2 regions of the Bradyrhizobium sp. TM233 genome follow, and region 2 is predicted to be linked to the other one. Evidence: predicted binding sites of a transcription regulator. Region 2 holds the regulator's gene; the other holds the start of a gene.
What was found. Region 2 encodes PhoB, which activates phosphate uptake and scavenging genes when phosphate is short. Its sites were predicted from a motif close to TGTCATNNANCTGTCAT; they were not measured.

Region 1: phnC (phosphonate ABC transporter ATP-binding protein) is a predicted target of PhoB. The motif match lies at 5,133-5,149, and genes of this name have one in related genera.

What each region holds. Positions count from the first base shown of each region.
Region 1 is NZ_BTIG01000001.1:852,986-859,874, forward strand. It holds gene phnG (phosphonate C-P lyase system protein PhnG) at 1-405, opposite strand, end outside; gene phnF (phosphonate metabolism transcriptional regulator PhnF) at 576-1,304, shown strand; gene phnE (phosphonate ABC transporter, permease protein PhnE) at 1,426-2,271, opposite strand; gene phnE (phosphonate ABC transporter, permease protein PhnE) at 2,268-3,152, opposite strand; gene phnD (phosphonate ABC transporter substrate-binding protein) at 3,226-4,161, opposite strand; gene phnC (phosphonate ABC transporter ATP-binding protein) at 4,224-5,033, opposite strand; gene AABA86_RS04095 (transferase hexapeptide repeat family protein) at 5,208-5,867, shown strand; gene AABA86_RS04100 (alpha-D-ribose 1-methylphosphonate 5-triphosphate diphosphatase) at 5,864-6,889, shown strand, end outside.
Region 2 is NZ_BTIG01000001.1:1,014,061-1,020,949, reverse strand. It holds gene pstA (phosphate ABC transporter permease PstA) at 1-764, shown strand, start outside; gene pstB (phosphate ABC transporter ATP-binding protein PstB) at 761-1,579, shown strand; gene phoU (phosphate signaling complex protein PhoU) at 1,591-2,307, shown strand; gene phoB (phosphate regulon transcriptional regulator PhoB) at 2,330-3,037, shown strand; gene AABA86_RS04860 (GcrA family cell cycle regulator) at 3,277-3,789, opposite strand; gene AABA86_RS04855 (aspartate aminotransferase family protein) at 4,246-5,454, shown strand; gene argF (ornithine carbamoyltransferase) at 5,454-6,389, shown strand; gene AABA86_RS04845 (Hsp33 family molecular chaperone) at 6,701-6,889, shown strand, end outside.

The DNA.
Region 1 (6,889 bases), 160 kb from region 2:
ACCGCGCACCATGGTGTAGAAATCAACCTTCGTCGCGGCGGTCTCGGCCGCCGCCTGCTTCCGGCGAATCATAAGCTGCTCGCGCAACGGCGCGATTACGTCCCGCTCCACCGACGCGCCAAAATCGCGCGACTGCGCCAGCGCGTCGCACAGCGCGATCAGCCGCGCCTTCTCGCCGTCGCGCCCGAGCGTGTAGCCGAACCCGACCTCGCCGCTGGCAAGCCGCACCGCGGCGCGCGACACCGTGGCCTCGCCGAGGTTGAAGGGCGCGCCGTCGCCGCCGACCCGGCCACGCAGCATGACGAGGCCGTTTTCCGGCGCCCGCAGATCCTGATGGTCCGGAAGAGCCAAGTCGCGGAGGCGGGCGGCGATCTCGCCCGCCTCCGCGTGCGCCAGCACGGCCATGGCGGCCTGGCGCTGGGCTTGCTGGTTGTTGTGCTGGGTCACTTGATCTACCGAACTTTCCGACGAACTTGCTGCATCAAAGTTGTCTATGATAATAGACAACTTCATACGGAAGCGCCATGACTGTTTCGTGACAAAGGCGTGATTTCTGGGCTAGGCTGACCGGCGATATGAGCATGCAAGACACTGCGTCGTCCGGCGTCGCGCTATGGCGCCTCGTTGCCGACGGCATCGAGCGCGGCATCGCCGACGGCCGCTTTGCCGCCGGCGATAAATTGCCGGGCGAGATGGAGATCGCCGAAACCTATCGGGTGAACCGCCACACCGTACGGCGCGCGCTGGCGGCCCTTGCCGAGCGCGGCCTCGTGCGCGCCGAGCGCGGCAGCGGGACCTATGTCGAGGCACAGAAGCTCGCCTATCCCCTGCGCTCGCGTACCCGCTTCTCCGAGATCGTCGGGGCCGGCGGCCGCGAGCCGCGCGGTCAGTTGATCGAGGCCACGGACGATGTCGCGACCCGCGAGCTGGCGCGCGAGCTCGGCTTGAAGGCCGGCGCGCCGCTGGTGCGGATCGAGGCGATCCGTCTTGCCGACCGCACGCCGATCTGCGTCTCCACCACCTGGCTGTCGGCGGAATTATTTCCAGGTGCCGGCGCCGTGTTCGCGGCGACACGCTCGATGACGAAGCTGCTGGAACATTACGGCGTCCGCGACTATCGCCGCGGCGCGACCCGAATCACCGCCGGCATCGTCGACGCAACCGACGCCGCACGGCTCGATCTGGCGCTGGGACGACCGATCCTGGTGGTCGATGCGACCGACCACGATCTCCAGGGCAAGCCGCTGGTGACCAAGCATTCGCGGTTTGCGGCGGAGCGGGTTGAGTTTCTGGTGGAGCAGTAGGGTGGGTTAGCCTTGGGCTGCGCGAAGCGCAGTCCGAAGGCGTAACCCACCTCTTCTGTCTCCGCGGAGATCAACAGTGGTGGGTTACGCCTTCGGCTAACCCACCCTACGGCACCTTTGATCAGGCGACCGCTCTTCGCCCGATAATCGCGAACCGCAGCTTGCCCGAGATGAAATCGATCGCGGCGACCGCGACCAGGATCATCAGGATCAGGAACGACACCCTCTGCCATTCCAGCACGCGGATCTGCTCGGCGAGCTGGAGGCCGATGCCGCCGGCGCCGACGATGCCGATGATGGTGGCCGAGCGCGTGTTGGATTCGATGAAATAGAGCACCTGGCCCGCGATCACGGGCAGGACCTGCGGCAACAGACCAAAACGGATCTCGTGCAGCGCGCTGCCGCCGGAGGCGCGGATGCCCTCGACCTGCTTCTGGTCGGCGCCCTCGATCGCTTCCGAGAACAGCTTTCCGAACGCGCCGAAATCCGACACCGCAATGGCGAGCACGCCCGCGAACGGGCCGAGGCCGACGACGTTGATCCACACCAGCGCCCAGATCAGCGTGTCGACGCCACGGATCGAATCCAGGAACCGGCGCACGGGAAAGCGCAGGAGCTTCGACGGCACCACGTTGCGCGCGGCCAGCAGGCTGACGGGGAGTGCGAAGACGGCGGCGAGCGTGGTGCCAAGCAGCGCAATCGACAGCGTCTCGCCGAGTGCCTTCAGGTAGACCGGCAGCGACGAGCCGGGATCGGGCGGGATCATCATCAGGCTGATCCAGCCGAGCTGGCTGAGACCTGCGAAGAACCGCGACGGCGAGAAATCGAGATCGACCAGGCCGTAGATGAGGATCGCGAACGCCGCGACGATCATCGCCGGCGTGGCAAGCCGCGCCGAGGCCGGCCGGTCGAACACATCGGGGTAGCGGGCGCGAAGCGCTCGCGTATCGACCTCCTGCGGAGTCACGTCCGCGCCTCCTTGCCGAACAGGCGGCCGCGCAGCCAGCCGGTGCTGATGTCGATGATGAACACGGTGAGGATGATCGTGAGCAGGATCGCGCTGACGTCCGAATAGTAGAACTTGCGGATCGCGACGACGAGCTCCTGGCCGATGCCGCCGGCGCCGACAAAGCCCATCACCGAGGCCTCGCGGACGTTGATCTCGAAGCGCAGCAGCGCATAGCTGGCATAGCCCGCGGTCACCTGCGGCACCACGGCAAAGCGCATGCAGGCCAGCCAGCTCGCGCCGGTCGAGCGAATGCCTTCGACCGGCTTCATATCGGCGTTCTCGACGATTTCCGAGAACAGCTTTCCGAGCGCGCCGGTGGAGTGAATCGCGATCGCCAGCACACCCGCCATCGGTCCGAGCCCGAAGGCGATCACGAAGATCAGCGCGAACACGATGCCGGGAACGGTGCGGGCAAATTCGAGCAGGCGCCGCACCGTGAAGCGCAGCCAGGGTGCGGGTGAGGTGTTCTCAGCCGCGAAGAAATTCAGGCCGAATGCGAAGGTCGCGCCGATCAGCGTGCCGACATAGGAGATCAGCAGCGTCTCGCCCAGCATCCTCAGCCATTTGCGCCAGCCCCAGAGCCATTCGCCGACATCGGTCCAGACGCGCTGGCCGTTTTCAAGCGTGAGGATGCGGTCGAAATAGCTGACGAAGTTGCCGAAATAGGTGAAGAGCGTGCGCAGATTCACTTCCGCGCCAAACGCGGCGAGAAGCAGCGCGGCGGCGAACACCACAACTCCGAGCAGGAGACGGAGCCGCCTGCGCGCGACCGCCTGGCCATAGGCGGCGTTCAGCGCGGCCAATTGCTGCTCGGGGAGGATCGAAACCGCGATGGTCATTGGTCAAAGAGGACCCGTCAAAAGAGAAAGAGCCGGGTCCATCGACCCGGCTCCAGTGCGTCGTCCCAGAGAATCAGGACGCCTTCTTCTTACGCAGCGCATCGACGAACTTGATCAGCTCGATCGTGCCATCCCAGTCCTTGGTGGTGGCGGGATGAAAACCCTTCTTCTGGCCGTCCTGGAGGCGATCGAAGGCCGCCTTGTCCTTGGCCGGCGCATCGAAGAACGCCTTCGCGATCGCCGCCTTCGCCTCTTCGGGCAGGTCGGAATTGTAGGCGTAGGGGCCGTTGATGATCGGCGCCGACTTGTGGATGATGCGGAAGTCGTCCTTCTTCATCGCCGAGCCGTCGGCATTCTTCAGCATGCCCTTGGTCAGCATCTGGGCCAGCGTCGAATCGTCGTCGCTGGTCCACTGGTTGGCGGCAACGTCGACCGTGCCCTGCGCCAGCGCCAGCATCGCGTTTTCATGGCTGCCGGTGAAGACGACCTTGCTGAAATAGGTGTCGGCATCCGCGATGCCCATCTTGTCGAGCTCGAAGCGCGGCACGTTGTTGCCGGAGGTCGAGTTCGGGTCGACGAGGCCGAGGTTCTTGCCCTTGAGCTGATCGACGCTCTTGTAGGGGCTGCTCGCCTTGACGAAGAACACCGAGTAATAGCCGGTCGAGCCGTCGGCGTTGATGTCGTTGGCAAAGGCATCGGTCTTGACGCCGGTCAGGCGGGCGCGGGCGAACGAGGCCGAGCCGTAGCTCGCGATGTGGATGTTGCCGGCGCGCTGGCCCTCGATGACGGCGGCGTAGTCGTTGGCGATGCGCAGCGTGACCTTCACGCCCAATTCCTTGGACAGATAGTTCATGAACGGCGCCCAGCGCTCGGTGACGCCCGAGGCGTTTTCGGCCGGAATGACCGCGAAGGTCAGCTCGGGATATTTGGCTTTCCAGTCTTCGGCGAAAGCCGACGAGGCGAAGGCGAGCGCCGCGGCGCCGGCAAGAACGAGTCTACGAGTGATCATGATACCCTCTTCATCGGTTGGGGTCGGTTGACGCAAAAACTTGCAACTCAAACAGGCGCGGCTCAGGCGGCGGCCGCCGTTCCAAGTGCCGGGACGCCCGCGGGCGCCGGGACAGGCTTGGTGCCCATGACGTCTGCGGCTTCGAGATCGTAAAGCTCGCGCGCGACGTGGTCGGTCAGTGCGGCCGGCACGCCGTCGAACACCACCCGGCCCTGCGCCATGCCGATCAGGCGGTCGCAATAGCTGCGCGCCAGATCGAGCGAATGCAGATTGCAGATCACGGTGATGCCGAAGTGCTTGTTGATGCGCAGCAGCGCATCCATCACGATCTTGGTGTTGCGCGGATCGAGCGAGGCGATCGGCTCGTCGGCGAGGATGATGTCGGGCTGCTGCACCAGCGCACGCGCGATCGCGACGCGCTGCTGCTGTCCGCCGGAAAGCTGGTCGGCGCGCTGGGCCGCGAGCGATGCAATGTCGAACTGTTCGAGCGCCGACATCGCCAGCGCCTTGTCCTGCTCGGGCCACACTTGCGACAGCGAGCGCCAGGCCGGCATCGTCGCAAGCCGTCCCATCAGGACGTTGGTGAGGACATCGAGCCGGCCGACCAGGTTGAACTGCTGGAAGATCATGGCTGAGCGCGCCCGCCACTGCCGCAGCTCCTTGCCGCGCAGCGCGGTGACGTCGATGCCATCGAACAGGATGCGGCCCTGCGTCGGCGTCACGAGACGATTGATGGTTCGCAGCAGCGTCGACTTGCCGGCGCCGGACCGTCCGATCACACCGACGAAGCCGCCGGGGGAGACTTGAAACGAAGCGTCGTCCACCGCGGCTTTCGCGCCGAAGCGACACGTCAGACCTTCCACCACCAGCATGCAGGACTCCAGATTAGCTGGAGCCAACCGCTAACGCCCGCGCTTGACACTTGTGTGACACGGGCGTTGCAGTGCGTCGATGCTACACACCTCATCCCCTGTCATCACTGCGTCACGACGTTGTCATCAAGCAGCTCGAAGAGGAACGCCCGCCCTCGCACTTCCGGACGCAACATGGCCGCCAAAACTCTTTCGGTCCAGCCGACCATCGATCCCTCGGCCAAGCTGCATGAGACCAGGCTCGGCGCCTATACCGAGGTCGGCGCGCGCACCATCCTGCATGAAGTGGCGATGGGCGATTACTCCTATGTCGTGAACGATGCCCAGATCACCTACACCACCATCGGAAAGTTCTGCTCGATCGCGGCCATGACGCGCATCAATCCCGGCAATCATCCGATGCACCGCGCGACCCAGGCGCATTTCACCTATCGCTCGAGCGCCTACTTCGAAGGCGAGAATGACGACGCCGAGTTCTTCGAGTGGCGGCGCCAGCATCACGTCCATATCGGCCACGACGTCTGGATCGGCCACGGCGCGATCGTGCTGCCGGGCCGCAACATCGGCACCGGCGCGGTGATCGCGGCCGGCGCCATCGTCACCAAGGACGTGCCGGCCTACACCATCGTCGCCGGCAATCCGGCCCGCATCGTGCGGCGGCGTTTCTCCGAGGAGATCGCCGGACGGCTTGCGCGGCTCGCCTGGTGGGACTGGGATCACGACAAGTTGCGTGAAGCCCTGCCCGATTTCCGCAAGCTCGGGATTGAAGATTTTCTTGCGGCATACGAAGCACGGGCAAGCTCCTCAACCAGCAAACGAAGCGCGGTCGCGTGACAGACATTTTCCTTGAAGGCGGCCGGGCCCTGATCGGCGCCGAATTCGTCGAAACGTCATTGGCGGTGTCCGGACAGGACATCGCGCAGGCCGACGCCTCACGGGGCCGGGCGCGGCTGACAATCGATTCGCGCAACCTGCTGGTGCTGCCCGGCATCGTCGACCTGCACGGCGATGCCTTCGAGCGGCAGATGATGCCGCGCGCCGGTGTCGACTTCCCGATCGACGTCGCGCTCGCCGACAGCGATCGCCAGGCGATCAGCAACGGCATCACCACCGTGTTTCACGCCACGACCTGTTCGTGGGAGCCGGGCCTGCGTAGCGCCGACAATGCGCGCAGCCTGATGGAGGCGATCGAGCGGCAGCGTCCGCAATTCGCCGCCGACACCCGCTTTCATCTGCGGCACGAGACCTACAATCTCGACGCCGAGGCCGAGATCAGCCTGTGGCTCGACGAAGGCCGCGTCGATCTGTTCGCCTTCAACGACCACATGGACGGCACCGTCGCCGACATGGCCAAGCCGCGCAAGCGCAACCGCATGGTGGAGCGCACCGGGCTGTCAGCGGAGGAATTCGACCGGCTGGTCGAACGCGTGGTCTCGCGCGCCGACGAGGTGCCGGCTTCGGTTGCGCGGCTGGCCGCCGTAGCACGCTCGGCCGAGGTGCGGATGCTCTCGCACGATGACGCAACGCCGGCGATGCGCCGGGAGTTTCGAGAGCTCGGCGCTGATATCGCGGAGTTTCCGGTCAACGAGGAGACGGCGCAGGCGGCGGCAAGCCATGGCGATGCCATCGTCTACGGCGCGCCGAACGTCGTGCGCGGCGGCAGCCACACCGGCTGGACCAAGGCCGCCGACATGATCGCCAAGGGGCTCTGCTCAGTGCTGGCGTCGGACTATTATTATCCCGCGCAGCTGCTCGCCGCGTTCCGCCTCGCCGCCGATGGCGTGCTGCCGCTGACGGAAGCCTGGAATCTGGTCTCCGCCGGCCCGGCGCGTGCCACCGGCCTTGCCGATCGCGGC
Region 2 (6,889 bases):
CCTGGCTCGCGCTGATCCTGATCACGCTGCTCTTCAACGGCCTGGCCGGCCTCAATCTTGAGCTCTTCGTCGCGGATACGCCGCCTCCGGGCTCGACCGAAGGCGGTCTGCGCAACGCGATCGTCGGTTCGATCATCATGACGGTGATCGGCGTCGGCATCGGCGCGCCGCTCGGCCTGTTCGCCGGCACCTATCTTGCCGAATACGGCCGCAACGACAAGCTGACCTCGGTGATCCGCTTCATCAACGACATCCTGCTCTCGGCGCCCTCGATCATCATCGGCCTGTTCATCTATGGCGCGGTGGTGGTGCCGATGCGTGGCTTCTCCGCGATCGCAGGCGCGCTCGCGCTCGCCGTCATCGTGATCCCGGTCGTGCTGCGCACCACCGAGGACATGCTGCTGCTGGTGCCGAATCCCCTGCGCGAGGCGGCCTCGGCGCTGGGCCTGCCGCGCTCGCTGGTGATCAAGCGGATCGCCTATCGCGCCGCGCGCTCGGGCCTCATCACCGGCGTGCTGCTCGCCACCGCCCGCGTCGCCGGCGAGACCGCGCCGCTGCTGTTCACCGCGCTGTCGAACCAGTTCTTCAGCCTCGGCCTGAACAAGACGATGGCCAATCTGCCGGTCACCATCAACAACTTCGTCCAGAGCCCCTACGCCTATTGGAAGCAGCTCGCCTGGAGCGGCGCGCTGCTGATCACGCTCACCGTGCTTGCCCTGAACATTGGCGCGCGCATCCTCGGCGCCGAGAGGACTGCAAAATGACCGACCTGTCCGTATCCATGAGTTCCAGCGCCCATCTGGCCTCGCAGCCGCTGCCGGAAGCCCCGGCCAAGGTGACGGTGCGCAATCTCAATTTCTATTACGGCGAGCACCACGCGCTGAAGAACATCAACCTGACGCTCGGCGCCAACCGCGTCACGGCGTTCATCGGCCCGTCGGGCTGCGGCAAGTCGACCCTGCTGCGCATCTTCAACCGGATGTATGACCTCTATCCGGGCCAGCGCGCCACCGGCCAGCTCATGCTGGACCAGACCAACATCCTCGACCCCAGGCTCGACCTCAACCTGCTGCGCGCCCGGGTCGGCATGGTGTTCCAGAAGCCGACGCCGTTCCCGATGACGATCTACGAGAACATCGCCTTCGGCATCCGCCTCTACGAGAAGATCTCGAAGTCCGAGATGGATGACCGCGTCGAGAAGGCGCTGCGCGGCGGCGCGCTGTGGAACGAGGTCAAGGACAAGCTCAACGCCTCCGGCCTGTCGCTCTCCGGCGGCCAGCAGCAGCGCCTGTGCATCGCCCGCACCGTCGCGGTGCGCCCTGAAGTGATCCTGTTCGACGAGCCCTGCTCGGCGCTCGATCCGATCTCGACCGCCAAGGTCGAGGAGCTGATCCAGGAACTGTCCGAGAACTACACGATCGCGATCGTCACGCACAACATGCAGCAGGCGGCGCGCGTCTCCGACAAGACCGCCTTCATGTATCTCGGCGAACTGATCGAGTTCGACGACACCAGCAAGATCTTCACGTCGCCGACCGACCGGCGCACGCAGGATTACATCACCGGCCGGTTCGGCTGAGGAGACGCAATATGGGTACCGAACATACCGCAAAGGCTTTCGACACCGACCTCCAGGAGCTCACCCGCCTGGTCGCCGAGATGGGCGGCATCGCCGAGCGCATGATCGTCGATTCCGTCGACGCGCTGATCCGCCGCGACGTCGCGCTCGGCCAGCGCGTCGTCACCATCGACGCCGAGCTCGACGCGTTGCAGAAGCGCATCGAGGAACGCGCCGTGCTCACCATCGCTCGCCGCCAGCCGATGGCGGTGGACCTGCGCGAGATCGTCGGCGCGATGCGCGTCGCGACCGACCTCGAGCGCATCGGCGACCTCGCCAAGAACATGGGCAAGCGCGTCGCCGCGCTGGAGACCGACTTCCATCCGCTGAAGCTGTTCCGCGGCCTGGAGCACATGACCGACCTCGTGCAGCAGCAGGTCAAGTCGGTGCTGGACGCCTATGCCGCACATGATCTGCCGGCGGCGATGGCGGTGTGGAAGGGCGACGAGGAAGTCGACGCGATCTGCACCTCGCTGTTCCGCGAGCTCCTCACCTACATGATGGAGGATCCGCGCAACATCTCGTTCTGCATCCATCTGATGTTCTGCGCCAAGAACATCGAGCGGATCGGCGACCACGCCACCAACATCGCCGAGACCGTGTTCTACATGATCGAGGGCCAGGCGATGACCGACAAGCGGCCGAAGGGCGACATGACCACCTTCGCCACCACGATCCCGAATACCTGAAGTCTTAAGGAGCGACGACACCATGGGCGCACGCATTATGGTGGTTGAGGACGAGGAAGCTCTCACCGAGCTTCTCCGCTACAACCTCGAAGGCGACGGCTATGACGTCGAGACGGTGATGCGCGGCGACGACGCCGACACCCGCCTCAAGGAACACATCCCGGACCTGATCGTGCTCGACTGGATGCTGCCGGGCCTGTCGGGCATCGAGCTGTGCCGCCGGCTGCGGACCCGGCCCGACACCAAGCAGCTCCCGATCATCATGCTCACCGCGCGCGGCGAGGAGAGCGAGCGGGTGCGGGGACTTGCGACCGGCGCCGACGACTACATCGTCAAGCCGTTCTCGGTGCCGGAGCTGCTCGCCCGCGTGAAGGGCCTGCTGCGCCGCGCCAGTCCTGAGCGGCTCGCGACAGTGCTGGCCTATGGCGACATCGAGCTCGATCGCGACAAGCGCCGCGTGGCGCGCTCGGGCCGGCCGATCGATCTCGGTCCGACCGAATATCGCCTGCTGGAGTTCTTCCTGGAGCATCCCGGCCGCGTGTTCTCGCGCGAGCAGCTGCTCGACAGCGTCTGGGGCCGCGACATCTACATCGACGAGCGCACCGTCGACGTCCATATCGGCCGCCTGCGCAAGCTGCTCAATCTCGGCCGCGAGCAGGACCCGATCCGCACCGTCCGCGGTGCCGGCTACGCGCTGGACGACCGCTTCGCGAAGGCGGAGCAGGCGTAGGGTTTGCAAGCGCTGGAGTTGGTGGGCTGTCGCCTCACACTCAGCGTCGTCCCGGACAAGCGTCAGCGCAGATCCGGGACCCATAACCACAGGCAGTGATTTGGCGAAGACTCGGAGTGACCATCTCGCGCGACAACTGCGCCCTGTGGTTATGGATCCCCGCGTTCGCGGGGATGACACCGAGTTGGTTGAGGCGCCGTCGTGTGACGGCTGCCGTCTTTGCGATCAGCTAAATCCGCTCACCGCGGGCCCGGCTTTGCCGGGGCACGCCGGCGATCCGCCGCCGGCTGATAGGCCACGCGCGAGTGCTGGGCGCAGTAGGGCAGGCCGGACAGCGCCCGGCCGCCGCAGAAGAAGAAATCCGGGCTGGAGGGATCGCCGACCGGCCAATGGCAGGTCGCCTCGTTCAGCTCGAGCAGCGACAGCCGCTGGCTCATCGGCACCACGTTGTCGTAGGTGACGGGTTCAGCCTCCACCTCGACCTCGAAGGCCTGCGCCAGCGCGGTGTTGCCGCGCGCAATGGGGCGGGTCACCCGCATCATGTGCTGCGCGGGACGCGCCTTGCGCGGCCGGGGCGCTGCCGATGAAGGGCTCTTGGCACGGCCGGACAGACCGAGCCTGTGCACTTTGCCGATCACGGCATTGCGGGTCACATTGCCGAGCTCAGCTGCGATCTGGCTGGCCGAAAGTCCGGCCTCCCAGAGCTTTTTCAGCTGCTCGACGCGATCGTCGGACCAGGTCAAAACCGTCATTGCACCCTTTCCCTCGCTACGCGCCAGCCATCCTGGGGCCTCGCAGCGATTGCCTAAGCCTTCAAAAACCCGTGCCGTCAGAATCCCTTAAGGCTCGCCGGGCGCGTGACTGACGCCCGAACGTTTACGCCGGTACATGAGGACTCTTGGGATCAGAACCGCTGCACGAGATGTCGTATCTGACAATCCAAACGCTACAATATGGCGTGACTCCCGCGCAAGAGTCCGCCGACTCGCTTCCACATGTTCCGTGGTGAAAACCCGCAAAATCGGCACCGCAAGACTACGGATTCAGCGTTTCGCGAGGCTTTCCGGGCGGCATTGACACCCGTCTTGCCAGGCATAAGATAGTCGCGCGTGCCGCCCTTAAAAGGCGGCACGTTTCGTTTTCCGGGCCGGTCGATGGTGCGTTGCGCAATGCACGCGTCACACCGTCCGCAACATTCAAGTGACATCATGACTAACAGCGCAGCGCCGCATTTGCTCCCCGTTTTCGCCAGAGCCGACCTCGGCTTCGAGCGCGGCGAAGGCTGCTGGCTGATCGCGACCAATGGCGATCGCTATCTCGATTTCACCTCGGGCGTGGCTGTGAATGCGCTCGGCCATTGCCACCCGCATCTGATCAAGGCGTTGCAGGAGCAGGCGACGAAGCTCTGGCACATGTCGAACCTGTTCCAGAGCCCGGATGGCGAGAAGCTCGCCAACCGGCTTTGCAACGAGAGCTTTGCCGACTTCGTGTTCTTCTGCAATTCGGGGGCCGAAGCGCTGGAGGGTGTGATCAAGCTGGTCCGCCATCATCACTTCTCCAAGGGGCATCCGGAACGTTATCGCATCATCACCTTCGAAGGCGCCTTTCACGGCCGTACGCTGGCAACGCTCGCCGCGACCGGATCTGCAAAATATCTCGAAGGCTTTGGCCCGCCCATGGATGGCTTCGACCAGCTGCCGCACGGCGACATCGAGGCCGTCAAGAAGGCGATCGGTCCGGAGACCGCCGGCATCCTGATCGAGCCGATCCAGGGCGAGGGCGGCGTGCGTTCGGCAACGCCGACCTTCCTCAAGGCGTTGCGCCAGCTTTGCGATGAGAAGGGCCTGCTGCTCGCCTTCGACGAGGTGCAGACCGGCATGGGCCGCAGTGGTGATCTGTTCGCCTATCGGCGCACCGGCGTCACGCCGGACGTGATGTCGCTGGCGAAGGCGCTCGGCGGCGGCTTCCCGATCGGCGCGGTGCTGGCGACCGCGGATGCGGCGGCCGGCATGGGGCCCGGCTCGCACGGCTCGACCTTCGGCGGCAATCCGCTGGCGGTCGCCGCGGCCAATGCCGTGCTCGACGTCATGCTCAAGCCCGGCTTCTTCGACCACGTGCAGAGAATGTCGCTGCTGCTGAAGCAGAAGCTCGCCTCCGTGATCGACCGCCATCCCGATGTCGTCAGCGAAGTGCGCGGCGAAGGCCTTCTGATCGGCATCAAGGCCGTGGTGCCCTCCGGCGATCTGGTCGCGGCGCTGCGTCACGAAAAGCTGCTCACCGTCGGGGCCGGCGACAATGTCGTGCGTTTCCTGCCGCCGCTGATCGTGACCGAAGCCGAGATCGAGGACAGCGTCGGGCGGCTCGAGCGCGCCTGCGCCGCAATCTCGTCCAGCCAGACCAAGCGGGCGGCAAGCTGATGAGCAAGTCCCCCAATAAAACTCCAAAGCACTTCCTCGATATCAACGAGCTGCCGCTGTCCGAGCTCAAGAACATGCTCGCGGCGTCCTCCGCCATGAAGGCGAAGCAGAAGGCGCAGCAGCCGGTCAGGCCGCTCGAAGGCAAGACGCTGGCGATGATCTTCGAGCGCCCGTCGACCCGGACACGCGTGTCGTTCGACGTCGCGATGCGCCAGCTCGGCGGCGAGCCCATCATGCTCACCGGTGCGGAGATGCAGCTCGGCCGCGGCGAAACCATCGCCGACACCGCGCGCGTGCTGTCGCGCTATGTCGACGCCATCATGATCCGCATCCTCAACCACGACGCGTTGCTGGAGCTCGCGGCCAACGCCACCGTGCCGGTCATCAACGGCCTGACGCGGCGCTCGCACCCCTGCCAGGTGATGGCCGACCTCATGACCTATGAGGAGCATCGCGGCCCGATCGAGGGCAAGACGGTGGCCTGGACCGGCGACGACAACAACGTGCTGGCGTCCTGGGCTCACGCCGCCGAGCGCTTCAAGTTCCAGCTCAATGTCGCAACCCCGCCGGAGCTCGCGCCGAAAAAAGCGATGCGCGACTTCATCAAGGCGACCGGCGCGCCGATCATGCTCGGCACCGATCCGGAGGCCGCCGTGCGCGGCGCCGACTGCGTCGTCACCGACACCTGGGTGTCGATGGGCGACAAGGAAGGCGAGCACCGTCACAACGTGCTCAAGCCCTATCAGGTCAACGGCAAGCTGATGTCGCTGGCCAAGCCCGACGCGCTGTTCATGCACTGCCTGCCCGCCCATCGCGGCGAGGAGGTCACGGATGAAGTGATCGACGGTCCGCAATCGGTCGTGTTCGACGAGGCCGAAAACCGCCTGCATGCGCAGAAGGGCATTCTGGCCTGGTGTTTTGACGCGGTGAAGTAGCTTCGCTGGAGGCCCGGCGATCACCTCACATACGGTGTCGTCCCGGACAAGCGCAGCTTCTGGCAACGCGTAGCGTTGTCCAGAACGGAGCGCCGATCCGGGACCCATAGCCACAGGACTGAGTTTGGCGAGGACTCGGAGTTGTCAGCTCGCGCCATCACGTCATCCTGTGGTTATGGATCCCGGGCTCGCGCTTCGCGCGCCCCGGGACGACACCGAGTTTGAGGTTGCTTCGTTCAGTTCGACTTGTATCCGGAACACACCGCCCGCACCCCCTTCCATTTCCGCCCTCCGACCCCAGATAACGCCCCATGGTTTCCCAATCCCCTGAGATGAAAGCCGGCCCCGAAGGCCCGGTTCGCGCGCCATCAGCGGTTCCGATCGATGACGCCGTGTTGCCCTACGAGGTTGACGCGCTCGACGTGCGCGGGCGCCTGGTGCGGCTTGGCCCGGCGCTCGACGAGATCCTGACCAAGCACGATTATCCGGCGCCGGTCGGC